3 regions of the Vibrio apostichopi genome follow, and region 3 is predicted to be linked to each of the others. Evidence: riboswitches for the same ligand, from Rfam matches in the RefSeq annotation. Region 3 holds a riboswitch; each other region holds the start of a gene.
What was found. A riboswitch is a leader RNA that binds a small molecule or an ion and turns the genes downstream of it on or off. The one in region 3 is predicted to bind thiamine pyrophosphate.

Region 1 (4,243 bases), 340 kb from region 3:
CCAAAAGCTATCCCAAGCTTTTGACCACCAGCTGTCCTTAACCAAATATTTCTCTTCCGACAGCTGACTGGCCGTCACTGAAATAGGTTTAGATAGGCGTTGAATACTCACCGCTAATACACCACACAACAGCATTTGCCATATTGCGAGTAACGCACCCGCTTGCAGGCCAAAATCGAATTTAATCGCTTGATAGATGGCTAGCTCGATAGTGGTCGATTTCGGGCCGCCGCCAAGAGCCATCACGGTAGCAAAGCTAGTAAAACACAACATGAAGACCAAACCACAAACATGTGGCAGTTGTTGCCTTAAACGCGGCCATTCGACCCATTTAAATTTATTCCAGTGACTCATACCCAAATGAGCACACAGCTTGTGCTGCTCGGCAGGCACGGTATCCAAAGCCTGTAAAAGCAGACGGCTAGCATAAGGCAAATTAAAGAAGACATGCGCGAGCAAAATGCCATTCAAACCATAAATCGAGAATGGCAATTCAATGTCGAAGTTAGCCAAAAATTTAGCTAACCAGCCACTGTTGCCATAAATCGCGAGCAAGCCAAATACACCGACCAACACAGGCAGAACCAAGGTCGACGCGAACAGCCTGAGCAACAGAGCTCGTCCAAAAAATTGCCTGCGACACAGAGCGTGCGCAATGGGTATAGCAAAGCCAACACTCAGTAAAGTTGAGAACGTCGCTTGATAAAAACTGAATTTCGTTACATGCCAATAGTAAGGGTCGGACCATACTTGGCTGATATCAAGAGAAGGGGCATTGCTAAGCAATGCCCCAACTGCTGAAACCACGAAGGCGGTAATGAGTATCGCAACCCAGATCCCGACCTTAGGTGTTCTCTTTATCATAAATTGATTTTTTACCGTAAATAGTTCGCTCAAAGTATATCGAACGAACCTTTAAATACAGAAAGCTAATTTTTTAAAATACGTTAAAAAGTAAGTGCACTCTGCCATTCACGGATCCAAGGCTTGCGCTTAGCGGCGATTTCTTCAGGCGTAAAGCTCAGAGCTTTCTGCGGTACCGTTAACTGCTCGAACCCTTTTGGTAGTTCGATGTCGGTCACTGGGTACATCCAGTTACCCGTTGGCATCGCTGATTGGAACTCGTCACTCAGGATAAATGCCATAAATTCATCAGCCAGCTTTTCGTTCTTGCTGCCTTTGACCTTAGCTGCCACTTCGACTTGAGTGTAATGACCTTCTTCAAAGCTTGCTGCTGCGTACTTAGAATCACTTTCTGCAATGATGTGGTAAGCCGGAGAAGTCGTGTAAGACAGGACTAAGTCCGACTCGCCTTCTAGGAACATAGAGTAAGCCTCAGACCAACCTTTAGTCACAGTAACCGTTTTCTGAGCGAGCTTCTTCCACGCGTCTGTCGCTTCATCACCATAAACAGACTTCATCCATAGCATCATGCCTTGACCTGGCGTTGAAGTACGTGGGTCTTGGTAGATAACCTTGAGGTCGTCACGCTGCTCAACCAATTCTTTCAAACTCTTAGGCGGATTTGCTAATTTCTCTTTGTTATAGATAAACGCAAAGTAACCAAAATCATAAGGAACAAAGGTACTGTCGTTCCAGCCGTTAGGAAGTGTCACTGATGACGTATCAACACTATGTTCAGCCAATAAGCCCGTCGCTTTCGCTTCAGCCATTAGATTATTATCTAGGCCTAACACGATGTCTGCTTTGCTATTACCACCTTCAAGACGCAAGCGGTTAAGAATAGACACGCCATCTTCTAGCGCGACAAAATTCACATCACAGCCACACTTTTCTTCAAATGCTTTCTCAACAGCAGGACGAGGGCCCCAATCCGCAGCAAAAGAATCATAGGTATATACAGTTAGAGTATTGTCTGCAGCAACGGCAGAAAAAGAGATGGCTGTAGTAACAGCAAGGGTTGTTAATGTGAATTTCACTGGACGCTCTCCATGGTCTGAGCGGCACAGGTTTGAGGGAGGAGAACGGTAGAAGTTGTTCCTAACTCAATTCCTACGCCAGCATTATCTGGTTCAGGTTTACGGGTCCCAAGCACTTGCTTGATCTCAGCTCGCATTCACTATTTGAATGGTTCGCTCCCCGATGAGTGTTCAGAATTGTAATTCGAATTTTAACAATAAGCTATCAAGTTTGGATCAATTACGTTGATCGTAACCCCAACGTGGCACTAAACCTTGCTCGATACCAAGATGATCCAGAATTCGCGCCACCATAAAATCGACCAGATCTTCGATCGACTTAGGTTGGTGATAAAAACCCGGAGCCGCAGGCATGATCGTGACGCCCATGGTCGAAAGTTTGTGCATGTTCTCTAAGTGCAACGTAGAAAATGGCGTCTCACGAACCACCAACAACAGCTGACCTCGCTCTTTCATAACCACATCTGCTGCTCGCTCGATCAGATTATCTGATAAGCCATGAGCAATTGAAGCCAAGCTTCCCGCTGAACATGGACAAACGACCATCTGCTTCGGCGCTGCAGAACCAGAGGCAACCGGTGAGAACCAATCATCTTTGCCACACACCACCAGCTTTTCTGGGGCGCAACCTAAATGCTTAACTAAAGCTTGTTTCGCAGCATCTGGCCCAGCAGGTAACTTAAGTTCATGCTCTGTCGCCAACACCACTCGCGCTGCCGACGATATCAGTAAATAGACCTGATAATCTGCCGCTAATAAGCATTCAAGTAAACGCAGTCCGTAAGGCGCACCAGATGCGCCAGTGAAAGCGAGGGTTATAGCTTTATCGTGTTTTGTCATGTTCTCAATTACTTCAAATTATAAGGTCTTGGATCCGTTAGCCCTTGAGTGCCAACGCATCCAACAGTTTCTGGTGAATACCACCAAAGCCACCATTACTCATTACCAAGATTTGGTCGCCCGCTTGTGCCTCTGAAACAATTTTAGCAACGAATGCATCCATGTCATCACTTACGTGCGCGGGTTGATGGCACGCATCGGCAACGTCTTGTACAGACCAATCAATGTTATCCGGTTGGAATAAGTAGGTAGAATCCGCCTGCTTGAGCGAATCAGCCAAGGTTTCTTTGTGCACACCGCGCTTCATGGTGGCGGAACGAGGCTCTAAAACGGCAATGATTTTCTTTGTGTCGACCTTATTACGTAAGCCACCGAGCGTAAGTTCAATCGCTGTAGGATGATGTGCAAAATCGTCATAGACAGAAACACCTGCTACTTCGCCTTTAAACTCTAAGCGACGCTTGGTATTAATGAACGTCGCCAGTGATTCGCACCCTAAGTCAGGCGTAACACCAACATGTCTTGCCGCCGCTATCGCCATCAGAGCATTGCTTACGTTATGATCGCCAACCAAATCCCAGTCTACGGTTCCAACACATTCGCCTTGGAAGAACACCTCAAATTTGGAACCATCTTTAACTAACTTCTTGGCATCCCAATCACCGAGTTCACCACTCGACTCAGTTTCACTCCAGCAACCACGAGATAACACATCTTGGATCGCGGTATCTTGCTTCGGTGAGAAAATACGACCATTGCTTGGCACTGTGCGAACCAAATGATGGAACTGTCGCTTGATCGCTTCAAGGTCATCAAAGATATCTGCATGGTCGAATTCGAGATTGTTCATCACTAACGTTCTTGGGTGGTAATGAACAAACTTAGATCGTTTATCAAAAAAAGCACTGTCGTATTCGTCGGCTTCAACCACGAAGAACATGCTTTCACCAAGGCGAGCAGAGATACCAAAGTTACCCAATACACCACCGACAAGGAAGCCCGGAGCGTAACCGCAATCTTCAAGGATCCAAGCCAGCATGCTCGATGTTGTGGTCTTACCATGCGTACCTGATACGGCCAGAACCCAACGGTCATGCAGTAAGAATTCTTGCAACCACTGCGGTCCTGATGTGTATCTAAGGTTGTTATCTAAGACATACTCAACGCACGGGTTGCCACGGCTCATCGCATTGCCAATGACCACCAAGTCAGGTCTTGGTTCTAATTGGCTCGGGTCGAACCCTTCAATAATCTCAATCCCCTGAGACTCCAACAAGGTGCTCATTGGAGGGTAAACATTCGCGTCACTACCAGTAACCTTGTGACCTAATTGACGAGCCAATACCGCAGCACCACCCATGAAGGTGCCACAAATTCCTAAGATATGAATATGCATATATTGCTTCCAAACGCTTGGCTAAATGAGCCATGTCTAAATCAAACTACTTGCACTCATTATCATT
Region 2 (4,243 bases), on a different replicon from region 3:
TAGGCTGTCTTAACGGCCTTTTTTGATCTTGTTACTTAGCTAGCATGAATTTGATGAGCATTGAGTGTGACTCTAGGGAAGTGATAATGTAACGTTGTCTCTCTTACTTTAACCTAGCGAAATGTACTCCGGTGTTGCTCATGAAATCTAGCTTAAGCATTCGAACTTACACCAAGCAATTTAATACTCATGCTCATGATGGCCATCACCAATTGGTGTTGCCGATCCAAGGGAGTATCAACCTTGAGATGGTCGGGTACGTCGGCAAAGTGGCGGTGGGCGAGTGTGTGGTGATTCCAGTTACTACGGCTCATGCGTTTAAAGCGGACGAAGCAGCACGGTTTATTGTTGCTGATATGGCTGTGTTGCCTCAGCATTTGTTAGATCAAGATCTCTCTGTATTTGCGATTACGCCACCTTTGATGAGCTTCTTGCTGTTCGTTGAGAAGCAGTTGGAATATCAAGTCGACAGTGGCATTGAATCGTCAATATTGGATGTGTTCTCACTACTGTTAGAGCAACAACAAGTAAGTAAAAGCATCGACCCGCGTATTCGTGCGGTGCAAAGGCTCATTGCGGATAATTACGCCCAGCCTCTCTCAATTTCGCAGCTCGCAGAAACGGCGTGTTTGAGCCCCACTCAGTTTAAGAAACGATTTAAAGAGTGCCTTGGTATCAGTGCGCTTAAATACATCACTCGATATCGTATGGAGAAAGCGCAAGCCTTGTTAAGCCATACCGATTTGCCTGTCCAGTTGATCGCTGAAAACGTTGGGTATACTGATGTGTCTGCGTTCAGTCGCCGTTTCTCTCAGCACTTTGGAATGTCTCCAAGAGCGTTTTTAGGCTCGATGAAAGAGAGTCTTTCAAAACAACAATAGCGTCCGTTCTGCAAACTAACTTCATAGCATCTTCACTATTATCTAATTCAGAAATGAAAATGAACTGGGTAATAGCAATGAATCTCGCCATCAATCGTGTTAACGAATTCCAAAGTGGTATTTTAGCCATACTGTTTGCTTCTGTGTTGTGGGGTACGACAGGCACAGCCGCAAGCTTCGCGCCTGATCTCAGCCCATTGGCGATTGGTGCGTTTTCAATGGGTGTTGGTGGCTTACTGCAAGCAGGCCTAGCGTTTCGAAAGATCCAATCCGCACTCGACAAGCTTTTGCTGAACAAGAAATTGCTAGCGGTGAGTGCGTTGGCTTTGGCGGTTTATCCTTTGGCTTTCTATTCATCTATGAAGTTATCTGGTGTGGCGATTGGTACGGTCGTGTCGATTGCTACAGCGCCGTTCTTCTCTGCTCTCTTAGAGTGTCTTATCAGCAAAAAGAATAATATCAACAAACGCTGGTTAACGAGCTTTGCTATTGGCGTGGTGGGTATTGGGTTATTGGTGTTTTCTGAGTCGTCATCGGCGAGTGAATCTGGCGACGAACTGAAGCTTTTGGGTATTGGATTAGGTTTGGTTGCTGGCCTGTGTTACGCCATTTATTCATGGGCGACGAAGGCTTTGATAGACGAAGGTATTGAATCGCAAGCGGCGATGGGCAGCATATTTGGTTTAGGTGCAATGCTATTACTGCCAACGCTTTGGTTTACAGGGGATAACCTGTTCGCGTCGAATACCAATATATTGGTCGTGAGTTACTTGGCGTTAATTCCTCAATGCATGGGTTATATCGCCTTCAGTTTTGGCCTGCGACATGTCACCGCGAGCAGTGCTAACTTGATTACCTTGCTTGAGCCCGTTGTTGCAGCGGTGCTTGCCGTCTGTGTTGTCGGTGAGCTGATTCCTTTTACAGGCTGGCTAGGTATGTCTCTGATTGTGCTGTGCTTGTTTATACAGTCGAAGCCATCTAAAGGAACGTTATAAGTATTTGTTTTGTTGAGCCTAATTGAAATTTTTTCATGTGTAATTCTTATAATTGAATAAAATCAGTATCTCAGTTGTGAGAGTGCTGTTACTATCGCTATCAATAGTCGGGGGGCATATACCTTATTTGGTGTGTGCTGAGATCGTTATTCGAGACCCGTTGAACCTGATTCAGTTAACACTGGCGTAGGGAACTATGATTACTTTGCCTACGTGGTTCATCAATGTACTTTGATTGGTTTCACCTCCACACTCTCTCTGCGGCCAAAGTTCGGTTCTCTTACGTCTTTTAGACAGTAGGAGCGACCATGACACAGCATTCCAATTCTCAAGTATCACCTAGCAATACTCATGCACCAATAGATCGATCTTCGTCGATCAATACTCCAATTGTTTTAACCATTGCAGGCTCTGACAGCGGCGGTGGTGCGGGCATTCAAGCTGATATTAAGGCTATGTCTGCAACCGGTAGTTTTGCTTGTTCGGTGATTACCGCAATCACTTCGCAGAACACCCAAGGCGTTTCAGCCATTTTTCCAATCCCACTTGATCATGTCGCGAGCCAGTTAGATGCGGTGTTTACTGATCTCAATATCGTGGCAGTAAAAGTCGGCATGTTGGCAGATGCGCAAATCATTAAAGTCGTTGCGGACAAAATTAAACAATACCAACCTAAGCACTTGGTGATTGACCCTGTAATGGTCGCAACCAGTGGTGACCTTCTTTTAGAAAACGCTGCGATTACAACGCTAAAGCAAGAACTGATTCCTCTGGCAGACATCATTACCCCTAACTTGCCAGAAGGCGCAGCGCTCACGGGTAAAGCAGTCCCTGAAAGCGAAGCTGAAATGCAGGGTATGATTGAAGACCTGCGTGCTTTGGGTGCAAAAGCGGTACTTCTAAAAGGCGGCCACTTGGAGAAGGACGAAAACAGTAACGACTTACTGATTCTGCCAACCACGTCTGCTTTGATTAGCGCAAAGCGTTTTCCTACCAAAAACACCCATGGCACAGGTTGTACGCTCTCTTCTGCCATTGCTTCTTTCTTGGCTCAAGGCAACACGCTTACGCAAGCTGTCGACCTTGGCAAACAATACATTTCTCACGCTATTGCTCATGCTGATGAGCTACAAATCGGTCAAGGCCATGGCCCGGTAAACCACTTCTTCGCTGGACACGGTAATGTCCGTTAATACGATTGGCGTTCAACTCAGCAACGCGACCTTACGTTACCGCGATAGCGAGCACGCAACCTTATCGGGATTGTCGCTTAGCTTAAACGCAGGTAAGTGGACGGTGTTGCTGGGTCGAAGTGGTTGCGGAAAAACCACGGTGTTGCGTTATCTGGCAGGTTTGTTGGACGACAAGGTTGAATGGCAGGGCACATTGGCAACGTCCGATGAACGGCCTTTAACGGATCGCATCGCTTACATGGCGCAGCAAGATTTGTTACTGCCATGGCTGTCGGTTATCGACAATGTGTGCCTCAGTCATCGCTTTCAAAATCCCGCAGACAAGCATCAAAGCCAAGCATCTCATAAACAAGCTCAAACCAACCAAGCATTGGAGTTGCTGACTTCGGTTGGTCTGGCTGACTACGCGAATGCGATGCCGGATCAATTGTCTGGCGGTATGCGCCAGCGTGTCGCTTTGGCTCGAACCTTAATGCAAGACAAGCCAGTCGTGCTGATGGATGAGCCTTTCTCTGCGTTGGATGCAGTAACAAGACACAAGTTGCAAAGTTTAGCGTGTGAACTGTTAAGAGATAAAACCGTTGTGTTGATCACTCATGATCCACAAGAAGCGGTGCGTTTGGCGGATAACTTGTATGTGTTACAAGGCACGCCTGCAAGTGCTCAGTCACTGTCTGTGCCTAATACCGCTACACCAAGAGTACTAGATGGGGAATGTGCAGAGTTACAACAAGCCATCTTAGAGCAGTTGGAGCGTGATTATGAATGATCTAACGCGAAGTGAAGTTGGGGCTCGTTCAACCGACATAAAGGCTAGCACTGAACGCCCTCGCCAGATGAATCCCGTTATGCGTTTGCTCATCAGCGGTGCTGTGATTCTGGGCTTATGGCAAATGGTGGTGGTTATCTTCGAGATGCCGAGCTTCATTCTGCCAGCGCCTGCAGAAGTCTTCATCAAGCTCATCGAACGCTACGATGTGTTACTCAAGCACACTTGGGTGACTGCGCAGGAGATCTTACTTGGTCTATTGCTTGGTTTATCTATGGGGCTGTTTTTCGCCCTGCAGATGTTGATGTTCGAACCGCTGAAACGTTGGTTGTTGCCTATCTTAATTGCGAGCCAAGCGATCCCTGTATTTGCGATCGCGCCTGTGTTGATGCTGTGGCTTGGTTA
Region 3 (4,243 bases):
GTCGACAGGATGAAAAGGTCACAATTCGTTTTACGAATAAGTTATCAGAACCGACGACTATCCATTGGCATGGTTTAAGAATTCCTATCGAAATGGATGGAGTTCCCTTCTTAAGTCAGCCACCGATCATGCCAGGTGAAACATTCATTTATGAGTTTACGCCGCCAGATGCTGGCACATTTTGGTATCACCCACATATGAATAGCGTTAAACAACTTGGTATGGGTTTGGTTGGGCTAATTATCGTAGAAGAAAGTACTCCAGTGCAGTTTGACGAAGAACATGCATTGATGCTGAAGCATTGGCATATCGATCAAAAGGGTCAATGGAAAGACTTAATGATTCCCCGACTCAGTGCGCGTATGGGCACTCCTGGTGAGTGGAGTAGTGTGAATGGAGTTCATGAACCTGTATACCACTTGAAACAGTATGCAACGACTAGATTGCGTATCGCGAATGTCGATAATACGATCACTTACCCTATTGCTATCGAAGGGGCTGAGGCATGGGTCATTGCCATTGATGGTAATCCTGTAAAGACGCCATATATACTTACTCAACATAAAATTGGTCCAGGGATGCGTGTAGATATCGGACTGATCGCTCCTAAAGCTGGTGAGCGAGTTAACGTTCTCCAAATGAAGGGGCGTTTCCCATTTTCTTTGTGTGAATTTGAAGTCGTAGGTTCAGAATTTACTCAAGATCGAGCATTACCAGTATTACCATTGAATCCAGTACCTAACCTAGATCTTGCTAACGCTGAAGAGATCGATTTTGTGTTCGAGTGGGAAGGCGCTGTTTCTCCAGTATCCAAAGATGGAAAATCGATGCCTAAGTTTTGGCTTACTAATAAAAGAGCATGGGAGGGGATGAGCAAAGACAATATTCCTGAACCGTTGGCGACTTTAGAGTTGGGTAAGACTTACATATTCGATCTTAAGAACGTCACTCAATATCATCACCCGATTCATATTCATGGTCATACATTTACGGTATTGGAACTTGATGGTAAAAAAATTGAAGAGCCTTTCCATACCGATACAGTGTTACTTGGAAAAAATGGCCGAGCTAAAGCTGCATTTGTTGCAGATAACCCAGGACGCTGGATGTACCACTGTCATGTAATTGAGCACATGAAAACAGGATTGATGGGATATATTGAAGTTAAGTGACACCTGTAACGTTTAATATTTACGCATGCATTCTTAGTTTCTACCCTCGCTTTTATCGGCGTTAAAGCTAGAATATAGGGATTATTGTTTGGGAGGATTCATGGGTCAGTTATCTATTTTAGGTTTTATTGCCATTGGTGGTGCATTTGGTGCTTGTTCGCGCTATTTGATTTCAGAGTTATGTGTAGTGATGCTAGGACGTGGTTTTCCTTACGGTACGCTAACCGTTAACGTAATTGGCTCTTTAATTATGGGTTTGCTCATCGCTGCATTTGAGAATGAGATGGTGGCGACAGAACCATGGAGACAGATTATCGGTCTTGGTTTCCTTGGAGCACTGACTACATTTTCTACATTTTCGATGGATAATGTGCTTCTTATGCAGCAGGGCGCTTTCTTTAAGATGGGACTCAATGTGTTACTCAACGTGGTTCTCAGCATCTCAGCAGCATGGATCGGCTTCCAATTTTTGATAAAGTCTTAAAACTTTCTTACGATTTGTTAACAACTCGGCTTGGTTTATCCAAGCCGTTTTTATATACTCGATCGAACTTGTCGGAGTGCCATATGGCTGAGACCGTTAACTCGGGATCCGTTGAACCTGATCAGGCTAATACCTGCGAAGGGAACAAGAGTAGATATCTAACTAGAATCCTTCTAGAGATCTATCTCCAGATCACAACTGTATTTCTTACCGTGATCCCTCTTGTAGCATCTAATCCGTCAAGCATTTTTATCCCTATAGATAATGGCTAAAAGCCAAGGAAAAATGCTATGTCGAGTCGTAAACAAGCAAGACTGGAAGCGAAGAATTTTATTGATTCTTTATCCGTACAACCTTACCCAAATTCGAAAAAGGCTTACATCCAAGGATCTCGAGAGGACATTCAAGTCCCTGTACGAGAAATATCACTCGCTGATAGCCTAGTTGGTGGCAGCAAAAAAGAGCCTGTATTCGAACCTAATGCACCCATTCAAGTTTACGATACCTCCGGTGTTTACACAGATCCTACACACGAAATAGACCTGTATAGCGGTCTTCCTAAGTTGCGAGAGCAATGGATTGAAGAGCGTGGTGATACGGAACTGTTAGACGATGTAAGCTCTGTTTACACCAAAGAACGTTTAGAAGATGAAACCCTAGACGACCTTCGCTACGGCAACCTACCTAGAATTCGCCGTGCTACAGATAACCAATGTGTTACCCAATTGCATTATGCTCGTCAGGGCATTATCACGCCTGAGATGGAGTACATTGCCATACGTGAGAATATGGGACGTCAGAAGTTCGCTGATGAGCAGCTTAACCATCAACACCCTGGCCATAACTTTGGCGCGAACCTACCGAAAGAAATTACCCCTGAGTTCGTACGTAAAGAGGTTGCTGAAGGTCGAGCTATTATCCCTTCAAACATCAATCACCCAGAATCAGAACCGATGATTATTGGCCGAAACTTCTTAGTGAAGGTCAACGCTAATATCGGTAACTCTTCAGTAAGCTCTTCGATTGAAGAGGAAGTTGAGAAGCTAGTATGGTCAACCCGCTGGGGCGGCGATACCGTAATGGACCTTTCTACTGGCCGTAATATCCACGAGACTCGTGAATGGATCCTGCGTAACAGCCCAGTACCAATTGGCACGGTTCCTATGTATCAAGCGCTTGAAAAAGTGAATGGTGTAGCCGAAGACCTTAACTGGGAAGTGATGCGCGATACCTTGATTGAACAAGCAGAGCAGGGTGTTGACTACTTCACTATCCATGCTGGTTTGTTGCTTCGCTATGTTCCGATGACGGCTAAACGTGTGACCGGCATTGTTTCCCGTGGCGGTTCTATTATAGCGAAATGGTGCCTTGCTCATCACCAAGAGAGCTTCCTTTATACCCACTTCCGCGAGATCTGTGAGATCTGTGCGAAGTACGATGTTGCTCTATCATTGGGTGACGGCCTGCGTCCGGGTTCTATTGCAGATGCCAATGATGAGGCTCAGTTCTCAGAGTTACGTACTCTAGGTGAGTTGACTAAAGTCGCTTGGGAATACGACGTTCAGGTGATCATTGAAGGCCCTGGACATGTGCCAATGCACTTAATCAAAGAGAACATGGACGAGCAGTTAGAACACTGCCATGAAGCTCCTTTCTATACTTTAGGCCCACTGACGACAGATATTGCCCCTGGTTACGATCATATTACCTCAGGTATTGGTGCAGCCATGATTGGTTGGTACGGTTGTGCGATGCTCTGTTATGTCACCCCTAAAGAGCACCTAGGCTTACCAAACAAAGAAGATGTGAAGACTGGACTGATTACTTACAAGCTCGCTGCACACGCTGCTGACCTTGCGAAAGGGCACCCGGGCGCACAAATCCGAGATAATGCATTGTCTAAAGCACGTTTTGAATTCCGTTGGGAAGACCAATTTAATCTAGCTTTAGATCCGGAAACCGCGCGTTCTTTCCATGATGAAACTTTACCACAAGAGTCGGGCAAGGTTGCTCACTTCTGCTCTATGTGTGGTCCTAAGTTTTGCTCGATGAAGATTTCTCAAGAAGTTCGAGAGTATGCGAAAGACACTGAACAAGTGGCGGCTGATCAGGCTATCGAGATTAAGATGTTGGATAACCCGTTGGAAGGGATGCGTCAGAAATCACAAGAGTTTCGTGATACTGGCTCTGAACTTTACCACCCAGCAGTAGGTGCAAAAGAAGCTCAACTAGAGGAATAATGACAGTGAAGATACTCATCCCATCTCAAAATATTGAGTTAACGGGAGAGGTGCAGAACTGTCTATTGGTTGCTAAGCGACAAGGCTTAGCAACCGATGCAGTTGAGTTGGGCGTAAGTTCAACTCAATACTTCTCTATCGTTGATGCTCAGCAGGCGTTATCTATTGGCTTTGCCCATGATGTTGATTCATTGGCGGAGAGTCAGCTAGCGGAATTGAACCATGTTGTTGATTACAGTAATTCAGTCGCGCTAACTGACGTTTGTGACGCCTTTATACAAACTCCGAATATCATCTATATCGGTGTCTCAGATGATTCAGTTGTACTGGATATCTGGTCACACCTA

Region 1: another riboswitch for thiamine pyrophosphate. It lies ahead of thiB (thiamine ABC transporter substrate binding subunit); the one in region 3 lies ahead of thiC (phosphomethylpyrimidine synthase ThiC).
Region 2: another riboswitch for thiamine pyrophosphate. It lies ahead of thiD (bifunctional hydroxymethylpyrimidine kinase/phosphomethylpyrimidine kinase); the one in region 3 lies ahead of thiC (phosphomethylpyrimidine synthase ThiC).

Annotation. Positions count from the first base shown of each region.
Region 1 is NZ_AP028067.1:3,387,159-3,391,401, forward strand. It holds gene thiP (thiamine/thiamine pyrophosphate ABC transporter permease ThiP) at 1-864, opposite strand, end outside; gene thiB (thiamine ABC transporter substrate binding subunit) at 948-1,940, opposite strand; TPP riboswitch at 1,994-2,113, opposite strand; gene QUF19_RS15150 (flavin prenyltransferase UbiX) at 2,157-2,780, opposite strand; gene mpl (UDP-N-acetylmuramate:L-alanyl-gamma-D-glutamyl-meso-diaminopimelate ligase) at 2,818-4,176, opposite strand.
Region 2 is NZ_AP028068.1:1,323,900-1,328,142, forward strand. It holds gene QUF19_RS22875 (helix-turn-helix domain-containing protein) at 141-881, shown strand; gene QUF19_RS22880 (DMT family transporter) at 959-1,876, shown strand; TPP riboswitch at 1,975-2,086, shown strand; gene thiD (bifunctional hydroxymethylpyrimidine kinase/phosphomethylpyrimidine kinase) at 2,185-3,069, shown strand; gene QUF19_RS22890 (ABC transporter ATP-binding protein) at 3,059-3,838, shown strand; gene QUF19_RS22895 (ABC transporter permease) at 3,831-4,243, shown strand, end outside.
Region 3 is NZ_AP028067.1:3,728,380-3,732,622, reverse strand. It holds gene QUF19_RS16775 (multicopper oxidase family protein) at 1-1,172, shown strand, start outside; gene crcB (fluoride efflux transporter CrcB) at 1,273-1,656, shown strand; TPP riboswitch at 1,719-1,817, shown strand; gene thiC (phosphomethylpyrimidine synthase ThiC) at 1,947-3,896, shown strand; gene QUF19_RS16760 (thiamine phosphate synthase) at 3,896-4,243, shown strand, end outside.